DNA from 2 places in the Amycolatopsis sp. NBC_01488 genome. Region 1 is predicted to be linked to the other one. Evidence: riboswitches for the same ligand, from Rfam matches in the RefSeq annotation. Region 1 holds a riboswitch; the other holds the start of a gene.
What was found. A riboswitch is a leader RNA that binds a small molecule or an ion and turns the genes downstream of it on or off. The one in region 1 is predicted to bind glycine.
Positions count from the first base shown of each region.

Region 1 (5,449 bases):
GGCCGCGCGTTCCGCGTGGCGCGCGGCGTCGAGGCCGGCAACCTGTCGGTGAACTCGCACTCTTCGGTGCGCTACTGGACGCCGTTCGGCGGGTTCAAGCAGTCCGGCCTCGGCCGCGAGCTGGGCCCCGACGCCGCGGCGGCGTTCACCGAAACCAAGAACGTCTTTCTGAGCACGGAGGAGTAATGGTCCAGCGTTTCGAAGGCCGCGTCGCGGTGATCACCGGCGGCGCGAGCGGCATCGGGCTCGCCTCGGCCCGCCGCCTGGCGAGCGAAGGCGCGAAGGTCGTCATCGGCGACCTGACGCCGGCCGAGGGCAAGGCGGCCGCGGACGAGGTCGGCGGCGCGTTCATCCAGACCGACGTCACCGACGCCGAGCAGGTCGAGAACCTGTTCCACAGCACGGTCGAGCAGTTCGGCTCGGTCGACGTCGCGTTCAACAACGCCGGCATCTCCCCGCCCGAGGACGACTCGATCCTGACCACCGGCATCGAGGCGTGGGAGCGGGTGCAGCGCGTCAACCTGACGTCGGTGTACCACTGCTGCAAGTCCGTCCTGCCGCACATGCAGCGGCAGGGGCGCGGGTCCATCATCAACACGGCGTCGTTCGTCGCGGTGATGGGCGCGGCGACGTCGCAGATCTCCTACACCGCTTCCAAGGGCGGTGTCCTGGCGATGAGCCGCGAGCTGGGCGTCCAGTTCGCGCGGGAGAACATCCGCGTCAACGCGCTGTGCCCGGGACCGGTGAACACGCCGCTGCTCAAGGAACTGTTCGCGAAGGACCCGGAACGCGCGGCGCGGCGCCTGGTCCACGTCCCGGTCGGCCGGTTCGCCGAGCCGTCGGAGATCGCGGCCGCGGTGGCGTTCCTGGCCAGCGACGACGCCAGCTTCATCACGGCGTCGCAGTTCCTGGTCGACGGCGGCATCTCCGGCGCGTACGTCACCCCGCTCTAACGGCGCGTCGGTTTCTTGACGCCGTACACCTCCCGCAGGTAGTTCCAGGCGGCGTTGAGCTTCTTGCGCTCCTCGGACACGAGCTTCTCGCGGCGGCGCAGCACGCGGACGGCGATCTCCGAGGCGAGGAACGCACCGGCGGCGAAGGTCAGGACGCCGACGATGAGCGTCAGGGCGATGATGGTGGTGGTCATGGTGACCAGCGTCGATGCGGTGCGGGCGGGTTGTCCCTGCGCAAAGCTAGCCGGTTTCGTTAGCTTTGTGAGGTGACGCACTGGCGCGCCGACGAGTGGGCGGAAGCGGTCCGGGCCGGGATCCGTTCCCGCGGGCTTTCCTTGGACGAGGCCGCCAGACGCATCGGCGTCCCCACGTCGACGCTGCGGAGCTGGATCGAACACCGGCACGCGCCGAAGGTGACCGTCTTCGACCACTGGGCTCAACTCGCCGAGGTCACCGGCCTCGGCGAGGCCGAGCTGCTGCGCGTCGCCGGGGTGCTTCCGGACAGCCTCGCCAGCCCGGTGCACGTCGCGCAGGCCGCGAAGGCGCTGCGGGAAGGCATCGACCAGGCCGGGCAGTTCCTCCGGCAGGCCACCGCCCTCGTCTACTCCTCGCCCGGCACGCAGGTGGCCAACGCCATCGCCGCGTCGCCGATCGACTGGGAGATGCGGATCCGCTCCGCCACCCGCGGCGACGAGGTCCGCGTCACCTACCACCACTACGTCGGGATCGTGCCGCCGCAGGGCTTTCCCCACGACGACGCCGAGGTGCGGCGGATCGTCGAGCACGACATCCTCGGCGAGCTGTGGCGCCCGCTCGGGCTCTACTGGCGGGTGGCCGAGGTGCACGACTGGCACCAGCCGCCGCGGCTGGTCATCCAGGTGCCCGAGCAGGAGGCGACGCGGCCGCCCGCGTCGTCGCCGGTGGTTGCCGCGCCGCCGGTCGTGGTGCTGTCGCCGATCTGGGGGTACGGCGAGCTGCTGGCGTCGCTGGTCGCCGACGGCCTCGGGTTCGGCAACGTCGACTTCCGCTACTTCGGCCTCCCGGACGCGATGGCCGACCGCGTCCGGATCACCGCCCGCGAGCTGGCCGCGCCCGCGCCGCGGCTGGTGCACTCGGTGCCGCCGATCATGCTGCTGCACGGCCTGGCCGTGCCCGACCTGACCGGACGGCTCCCCGTCGTCGTCCGCTACGGCCCCCGCATGCGCGAGCGGGCAGCGCGTATTTACCGCGAGCCGCTGCTCGAAGCCGGCTTCGCGGACCCGTTGGAGGGAGCGCGGGCGATCGAGGAAGCGATCTCGGTCTCGCCGGACTGCGCGTACTTCGACGTGACGCTCGCCGACGAGGACGTCTTCGACGGTGACCGTCCTTCGCTCGACCGGCTCAACGACTCGGTGGCGTGGTTCGCCGAGCAGATCGTCGAGCAGGTGCTGCTGGGCGCCGGGCACCCGCTGGTGCCGCTGGGTGGCCCGCTGAAACGCCTGGTCCTGCCCTCGGGCCGGGTCCGGCGGCCACCGGCGCTGGCCGGGCGCGTGGTGCGGCGGGTCGCGGGTCGAACCGCGCTCGAACGGTGATGTGGCGTTGCCCGGGTGAAGTAGACGGACCTCGAACCCGGCGGGTACCGTAGCCGCCACAACTGCAGATCGGGCCGTCGAGCCGAGGCGGGAGAGCCCTCACGAAGTCAGTGGGGCACCGAAGGAGCAAACTCCCCAGAATCTCTCAGGTACCTGTTACCGCTTCGCGCGAGGCCACTCTGGAAAGCAGGCGCACCCGCGCCTCACCCAAGGTGAAAGCCGCGTCGCACGCGGTGAAACTCTCAGGTGCCATGACAGAGGGGGAGTTCCCAGCGCACCGCTGTGTGCCCAGGCCCGAGGAGCTCCCCATCACTTCCACGCAGTTCGACGCCCGCCACATCGGCCCGTCCGAGGCCGAACGCGCGAAGATGCTGGCCGAGTGCGGCTACGGCAGCCTGGACGCCCTGGTCGGCGCGGCCGTGCCCAGCGCCATCCGCGCCACCGCTGACCTGCGGCTCCCGCCCGCCGCGTCCGAAGAGGACGCCACCGCGGAGCTGCGCGCCCTCGCCGCGCGCAACCGGCCGATGACGCAGATGATCGGCCTGGGCTACTCCGACACCGTCACGCCCGGCGTCATCCGCCGCAACGTCCTCGAGAACCCGGCCTGGTACACCGCGTACACGCCCTACCAGCCGGAGATCTCCCAGGGCCGGCTCGAAGCGCTCCTCAACTTCCAGACGATGGTCGCCGATCTGACCGGCCTGGCCACCGCGAACGCGTCCCTGCTGGACGAGTCGACGGCCGTCGCCGAGGCCGTCACGCTGATGCGCCGCGCGTCCAAGTCGAAGTCGAACAAGGTCGTGCTCGACGCCGAGTGCCTGCCGCAGACGATCGCCGTCGTGCGCACCCGCGTCGAGGCGCTGGGCATCGAGGTCGAGGTCCGCGACCTGCTCACCGGCCTGCCGGACGACTTCTTCGGCGTCGTCGTCCAGTACCCGGGCGCGTCCGGCGTGCTGCGCGGCCGTGGCTTCTACCACGCGATTTCCGAGTCGGCGAAGGCCGCGGGCGCGCTGTTCACCGTCGCCGCCGACCTGCTCTCGCTGACGCTGATCACCGCCCCCGGCGAGTTCGGCGCCGACGTCGCCGCGGGGTCGACGCAGCGCTTCGGCGTCCCGCTCGGCTACGGCGGCCCGCACGCCGGGTACATATCGGTCCGCGCCGGGCTCGAGCGGTCGCTGCCCGGCCGCTTGGTCGGCGTCTCGGTCGACGCCGACGGCAACCCCGCCTACCGCCTCGCGCTGCAGACGCGGGAGCAGCACATCCGCCGCGAGAAGGCGACGTCCAACATCTGCACCGCGCAGGTCCTCCCGGCCGTGCTCGCCGCGATGTACGCGGTCTACCACGGTCCGGACGGCCTGAAGAAGATCGCCCAGCGCGTCCACGGCCTCGCCGCGGGCTTCGCAGATGCTCTTCGCAAGACCGGCGTCGAGGTCGTCCACGAGTCCTTCTTCGACACGGTCGTCGCGCGCGTCCCGGGCCAGGCCGCCGAGGTCCACGCCGCGGCGCGCGAGGCCGGGATCAACCTCGGTCACGTCGACGCCGACCACGTCCGCGTCGCCTTCGACGAGGTCAGCACGCCCGCGATCGCCGCGAAGGTCCTGCGCGCGTTCGGCGTCGAGGACGAGGCCGGCGACGGCGTCGCGTTGCCGAATGGCCTGGCCCGCGAGAGCGGCTTCATGGGCCACGGGGTCTTCGGCACCCACCGCTCCGAGACGGCGATGCTGCGTTACCTGCGCCGGCTGTCCGACCAGGACTACGCGCTCGACCGCGGCATGATCCCGCTCGGCTCCTGCACGATGAAGCTCAACGCCACCACCGAGATGGAGCCGATCAGCTGGCGCGAGTTCGCGGGCATCCACCCGTTCGCGCCGGCCGAAGACGCTGCGGGCTACCACACGCTCGTGGGGCAGCTGGCCGATTGGCTGGCCGAGGTCACCGGCTACGACAAGGTGTCGCTGCAGCCGAACGCGGGCAGCCAGGGCGAGCTGGCCGGGCTTCTCGCGATCCGCGCCTACCACCGCGCCAACGGCGACGACGCCCGCGACGTCTGCCTGATCCCGTCGTCCGCGCACGGCACCAACGCCGCGTCCGCGGTGCTCGCCGGGATGCGCGTGGTCGTGGTCAAGTGCACCGACGAAGGCAACGTCGACCTGGTCGACCTGCGGTCCAAGGTGGACACCCACCGCGACACGCTCGCCGCGATCATGGTCACCTACCCGTCCACCCACGGCGTGTACGAGCACGACATCGACGAGCTGGCCAAGATCGTCCACGACGGCGGCGGCCAGGTGTACGTCGACGGCGCGAACCTCAACGCTCTGCTGGGCCTGGCCAAGCCGGGCGAGTTCGGCGGCGACGTCTCGCACCTGAACCTGCACAAGACGTTCTGCATCCCCCACGGCGGTGGCGGCCCGGGCGTCGGCCCGGTTGCGGTGCGCGCGCACCTCGCGCCTTACTTGCCGAACCACCCGCTGCTCGCGGCCGCGGGTCCCGAGACCGGCGTCGGCCCGATCAGCGGCGCGCCGTACGGCTCGGCGTCGATCCTGCCGATTTCCTGGGCCTACGTGCGGATGATGGGCGCACCCGGCCTGACCGCGGCCACGAAGGTCGCCGTGCTGGCGGCGAACTACGTTGCTTCGCGCCTGGCGCCGCACTACCCGGTGCTCTACACCGGCCAGGACGGCCTGGTGGCGCACGAGTGCATCCTCGACCTGCGGCAGATCACCAAGGAGACCGGCGTGACGGTCGACGACGTCGCGAAGCGGCTCATCGACTACGGCTTCCACGCGCCGACCATGTCGTTCCCAGTCGCGGGGACGCTCATGGTCGAGCCGACCGAGTCGGAGGACCTGGGCGAGATCGACCGGTTCATCGCCGCGATGATCGCCATCCGCGCGGAGATCGACGAGGTGGCGCAGGGCCGCT
Region 1 is NZ_CP109434.1:335,503-340,951, reverse strand. It holds gene OG738_RS01615 (aldehyde dehydrogenase family protein) at 1-186, shown strand, start outside; gene OG738_RS01610 (3-oxoacyl-ACP reductase) at 186-953, shown strand; gene OG738_RS01605 (hypothetical protein) at 950-1,147, opposite strand; gene OG738_RS01600 (helix-turn-helix domain-containing protein) at 1,220-2,524, shown strand; glycine riboswitch at 2,603-2,696, shown strand; gene gcvP (aminomethyl-transferring glycine dehydrogenase) at 2,833-5,449, shown strand, end outside.

Region 2 (5,449 bases), 2.2 Mb from region 1:
CGTCAACCTACCTCCCGTTCCTGTGCGCCTCCCGTGCGGCCACGGGTCAGGCGAAGGCCTCCGGGGGCGGGCACGAGCACACCAGGTTGCGGTCCCCGGCCGCGCCGTCGATGCGGCGGACCGGCGGCCAGATCTTCGCCGCCGTCACCCCTGCCGGGAACACCGCCGTCTCGCGGCTGTAGGGCCGGTCCCACTCGCCCGCGACGCACCGCGCCGTGTGCGGAGCCTGCCGCAGCGGCGAGTGCTCCAGTGCCCACGCCCCCGCCGCGACGCGGTCGATCTCGGCGCGGATGGCGATCATCGCCGCGCAGAACCGGTCCAGCTCGGCCAGGTCCTCGCTCTCGGTCGGCTCCACCATCAGCGTGCCCGCCACCGGGAACGACATCGTCGGCGCGTGCAGCCCGTAGTCCGCCAGCCGCTTCGCGACGTCGTCGACCGTCACGCCGGTCGCCTTCGTCAGCGGCCGCAGGTCGAGAATGCATTCGTGCGCGACCAGGCCTTCGTGCCCCGCGTACAGCACCGGGTAGTGTCCCCCGAGCCGCTTCGCGATGTAGTTCGCATTGGCCACCGCCACGAGCGTCGCCCGGCGCAGGCCGTCCGCGCCCATCATCCGGACGTACGCCCACGAGATCGGCAGGATCGACGCGCTGCCCCACGGCGCCGCGCTGACCGGGCCGACGCCGGTCGCTGGACCGGCCGCCGGCTGCAGCGGGTGGTTCGGCAGGAACGGCGCCAGGTGCGCCCGGACGCCGATCGGTCCGACGCCGGGTCCGCCGCCGCCGTGCGGGATGCAGAAGGTCTTGTGCAGGTTGAGGTGCGAGACGTCGGCGCCGAACCGGCCGTACTGCGCGACACCGATGAGGGCGTTGAGGTTCGCGCCGTCGACGTACACCTGCCCGCCCGCGTCGTGCACCAGCGCGCACACCTCGCCGACGGTGTCCTCGTAGACCCCGTGCGTCGAGGGGTAGGTGATCATGATCGCGGCCAGGTCGGCGCGGTGATCGTCCACGGTGGACCGCAGGTGCGCCAGGTCGATGTTGCCGTCGTCGTCGCAGCGGACGACGACCACCCGCATGCCGGCCATCACCGCGCTGGCCGCGTTCGTGCCGTGCGCGCTGGCCGGGATGAGGCAGACGTCGCGCTCGCCCGCGCCGCGCGAACGGTGGTAGGCGCGGATGGCCAGCAGGCCCGCGAACTCGCCCTGGCTGCCCGCGTTGGGCTGCAGGGAAACCGTGTCGTAGCCGGTGATCCGCGCGAGCCAGGCACCGAGGTCGGCGACCACTTCCAGGAGCCCGGCGGCGTCCTCGGCGGGCGCGAACGGGTGCAGCCCGGCGAATTCCGGCCAGGTGATCGGCTCCATCTCGGCGGTGGCGTTGAGCTTCATCGTGCACGAGCCGAGCGGGATCATGCTGCGGTCCAGCGCGACGTCCTTGTCGGCCAGCTGCCGCAGGTAGCGCAGCAGCGCGGTTTCCGAGCGGTGGGCGTGGAACACGGGGTGGGTCAGGAACGCGCTCGTGCGCCGCAGCGGCGCCGGAAGCGCGTCCGCCGTGTCCGCGTCGAGTCCGTCCACATCGGACACCGAGACGCCGAACGCCTTCCACACGCACGAAAGCCGTTCCCGGGTGGTCGTCTCATCGCAGGCGACGCCGACGTGGTCGTCGTCGACCCGGCGCAGGTTGACGCCGAGGTCGCGGGCCGCCGCGACGACCGTGTCCGCGCGCCCGGGCACCGCCGCGACGACCGTGTCGAAGAATTCGCCGTACACGACCTCGACGCCGCCTTCACAGAGACCGGCGGCGAGCACGGTGGCCATCCGGTGGGCGCGCAGCGCGATGCCGCGCAGTCCGTCGGGTCCGTGGTACACCGCGTACATCGAGGCCATCACCGCGAGCAGGACCTGCGCGGTGCAGATGTTCGACGTCGCCTTCTCGCGGCGGATGTGCTGCTCCCGCGTCTGCAGCGCGAGCCGGTACGCGGGGGCGCCGTCGGCGTCCTTCGACACGCCGACCAAGCGTCCCGGCAGCTGCCGCTCGAGGCCCGTGCGGACGGCGAGGTAGGCGGCGTGCGGGCCGCCGAAGCCGAGCGGGACGCCGAACCGCTGCGTCGACCCGACGGCGACGTCGGCGCCGAGTTCGCCGGGCGGCCGCAAGAGCGTCAAGGCCAGGGGGTCGGCGGCGGCGATCACGGCGGCGCCGTGCTTCTTCGCGTCGGCGATGGTCAGGTCCAGCTCGCGCACGGCACCCGAAGCTCCTGGGTAGGACAGCAGGATGCCGAAGAAGTCTCCGCCGAGGCCGAGGCCGGTGAGTCCCTGGGAGAGGTCTTCGACGATCAGCTCGATGCCCAGCGGCTCGGCCCGCGTCCGCAGCACGGCGAGGGTCTGCGGCAGGGTGTCCTCGTCGACGACGAACCGGTTCGAGGACGACTTGCCCGCCCGGCGCACGAGCGTCATGGCCTCGGCGGCCGCGGTGGCTTCGTCGAGCAGGGAGGCGTTGGCGACTGGCAGGCCGGTGAGGTCCGAGACCATGGTCTGGAAGTTGAGCAGCGCTTCGAGCCGGCCTTGGGAGATCTCGGGCTGGTAGGGCGTGTAGGCGGTGTACCAGGCGGGGTTCTCGAGCACGTTCCGCCGGATGACGGGCGGGGTGACGGTGTCGTGGTAGCCGAGCCCGATCATCTGCGCCATGGGCCGGTTCCGCGCGGCGAGCGCCCGGAGTTCGGCGAGCGCCTGCGCTTCGGTGGCGGCGGGCGGAAGTTCGAGCGGCCCGGCAGAGGCGCGCAGCGACTCGGGAACGGCACGTTCGGAGAGCTCGTCGAGAGAAGCGACACCGACGACGTCGAGGATGTGCCGGAGTTCGTCGGGACCGGGCCCGATGTGCCGATCAGCAAAGCCGACACCCTGCTCGAGCGAGGCAAGCGACAGATCCACGAGGGCCTCCTCCGAACAGCAGTGTCTGCCCAACCCGACTGTAAACGCGAAGGTGACCACGGCGGGGGTCCGGGGGCGGAGCCCGCCGGGCGGGGTGTGGGGGTTGTACCCCACCAGACACGCCGGAGGGTTCAGGCAAGCGCTCTCCGCGAGCACAGCTCACCCAAACCCGGAGGAATCCTCCCCACTCTGTCCGTACCCCGAGGGGCGCCTGAGAGTTTCGCCCGAGGTTGAGCCGGGCTTGCACCGTCGGCGGGGGCGTCAGGTTGTGTCCTGGCGACCCGCTTTCCAGAGGCGTCTCGTCCGCGCGGTCCAGGGTGCCTGAGAGGTTCCGGGGAGGACTTGCTCCTTCGGCGCCGAGCTCAGTATGAGGCTCGGACTCTCCCGCGCGGATTCGTCGACCGCACGGGGAACCTTACTCCGTCCGCCGCGGCGGTGATCACCCGGTCTTGCGGGCGTTGCGGCGCTGGGTCAGCTCGTCCGGTTCGTGGGTCTCGACGATGCCGCCGTCGGCGCGTTCGGCCGGGAACTCGTGGATGGTTCCGCTGATCTCCTGCATGGCGCCGCTGACCGCGATGCCGAAGACGCCCTGGCCGCCCTGGAGCAGATCGACGATCTCCTCCGGCGAGGTGCACTCGTAGACGGTGGTGCCGTCGGAGAACAACGTCACGCGCGCGAGGTCGCGGACTCCGCGGACGCGCAGGTGGTCGACGGCGACGCGGATGTTCTGCAGGGAGACCCCGGTGTCCAGGAGCCGCTTGACGACCTTGAGGACCAGGATGTCCTTGAACGAGTACAGCCGCTGCGAGCCGGAGCCGTGGGCCGTGCGGATGCTGGGTGCGACCAGCTTCGTCCGGGCCCAGTAGTCGAGCTGGCGGTAGGTGATCCCGGCGATCTGGCACGCGGCCGGGCCGCGGTAGCCCACCAGCTCGTCCGGCAGCGAGTCGTCGGGGAACAGCTCACCCTGCTCGCCACTCGCGACCTCAACAGGCTGCTTCTCGGAACCAGCCTCGACCACGCAAGCCTCCCCTCGCCCGACCTGGCGGCCGGCGAATGACAGCCGGATGGTCCCAGGAGCGGGACCCGCCGGAGATCAACCGCCACGGTCCGGCCCCAGACCGTGAATGACACCGTGGCGATTTACCTCCTTCGACGGTAAGCGCCCGGACAGGGCGGGTCAACGCGACGCGCGGCAAGCCTCAACGACCGGATGAGCCTTTGCGCCGTTCGCCGTACCCCGGACGAGGTGGTTCAAACCTGTTGCGCGGTTTTACTCAGCCGAGTAACTTCTTACTCATGCAGGTAAACACCGACCTCATGGCGGAACTGGGGCTCAGCGGAACCGAGGCGGCCCGGCGAGCGCAGATCATCGGGGCGACCATCGGTGTCCTCGCCGACCTGGGGTACCGCAGGACGACGTTCGCCAAGATCAAGGAGCGGGCCGGCCTCAGCAGCACCCGGCTGATCTCCTACCACTTCACCACCAAGGCCGGCCTGATGCAGGCCGTCCTGAGCACGGTGGTCGAGACGAAGAGCGAGTTCCTGAAGGAACGCACCGGCGGCGGAGTGGACCCGGCGGACCGCCCGGGCTACCTGCGCGCCCACATCGAGACGTCGATCGCGTTCCTTCGCGCGTACCCGGAGTGCGTCCGTGTGCTGACCGAGCTGTCGGCCAACGCGGACGACGCCGACGGCTGGTCGATGACGAAGGTGCTGGTCGACGACATGCGCGTGCACGGCCTCGCCCGCCAGCTCAAGCAGGGTCAGGCCGAAGGGGTGTTCGGCGAGTTCACGCCGGAGGTGATGGCGATGTCCGTCGCGCAGGCGATCGACGGGGTGGCCGCGGCGTACGCGGCCGACCCGTCGCTCGACCTGGAGAAATACGGGCGCGAAGTGGCGGACACCTTCGTCAAAGCGACGGCACCGTGAGGGCCCGGTCGAGGCGGTCCTCGATGCGGGCCTTCGGGAACGCGCCGACGATCGTCTCGACCGGCTCGCCGCCCGAGAACAGGATCATCGTCGGCAGCGACATGACCTGGTAGGAGCGGGTGGTCTCCGGGTTCTCGTCGGCGTTGATCTTGCGGACGGCGAGCTTCCCGGCCCGCTCGGCGGCCAGCTGCTCCAGCACGGGGCCGACCATCCGGCAGGGGCCGCACCAGGTGGCCCAGAACTCGACCAGCACCGGGACATCGCCGGCGAGTACCTCGGGGAACGTGCTGTCGGTGACTTCGAGGACTTCGGACACGGGGGTCTCCTTCAGGGGCGCGGGGAAGCGGGCACGACACACGGATCGGGCGCTTGCCGGGCGAGCGCGCCGACGAGCTTCGCGGCAAGTTCCGCCCGGATTCCGCCAAGGCGGGCGAGGAGCGCGTCGGCTTCTTCGAGCTTGCGCCGGTAGACCTCGATCGAACTCGCGCAGGAGTCCCCGGTCTCGTGGCCGCTGCGCAGGCACTCGACGAAGGGGCGGGTCTCCTCGAGGGTCAGGCCGACCGTCTGCAGGGTCTGGATCTCCTTGACCAGCTGCAG
Region 2 is NZ_CP109434.1:7,587,080-7,592,528, forward strand. It holds gene gcvP (aminomethyl-transferring glycine dehydrogenase) at 47-2,923, opposite strand; glycine riboswitch at 3,222-3,320, opposite strand; gene OG738_RS35745 (MerR family transcriptional regulator) at 3,363-3,941, opposite strand; gene OG738_RS35750 (TetR/AcrR family transcriptional regulator) at 4,220-4,852, shown strand; gene trxA (thioredoxin) at 4,833-5,168, opposite strand; gene OG738_RS35760 (MerR family transcriptional regulator) at 5,180-5,449, opposite strand, start outside.
Region 2: it holds a riboswitch for glycine, as region 1 does, so the genes downstream of both, gcvP (aminomethyl-transferring glycine dehydrogenase) here and gcvP (aminomethyl-transferring glycine dehydrogenase) in region 1, are expected to answer to the same signal.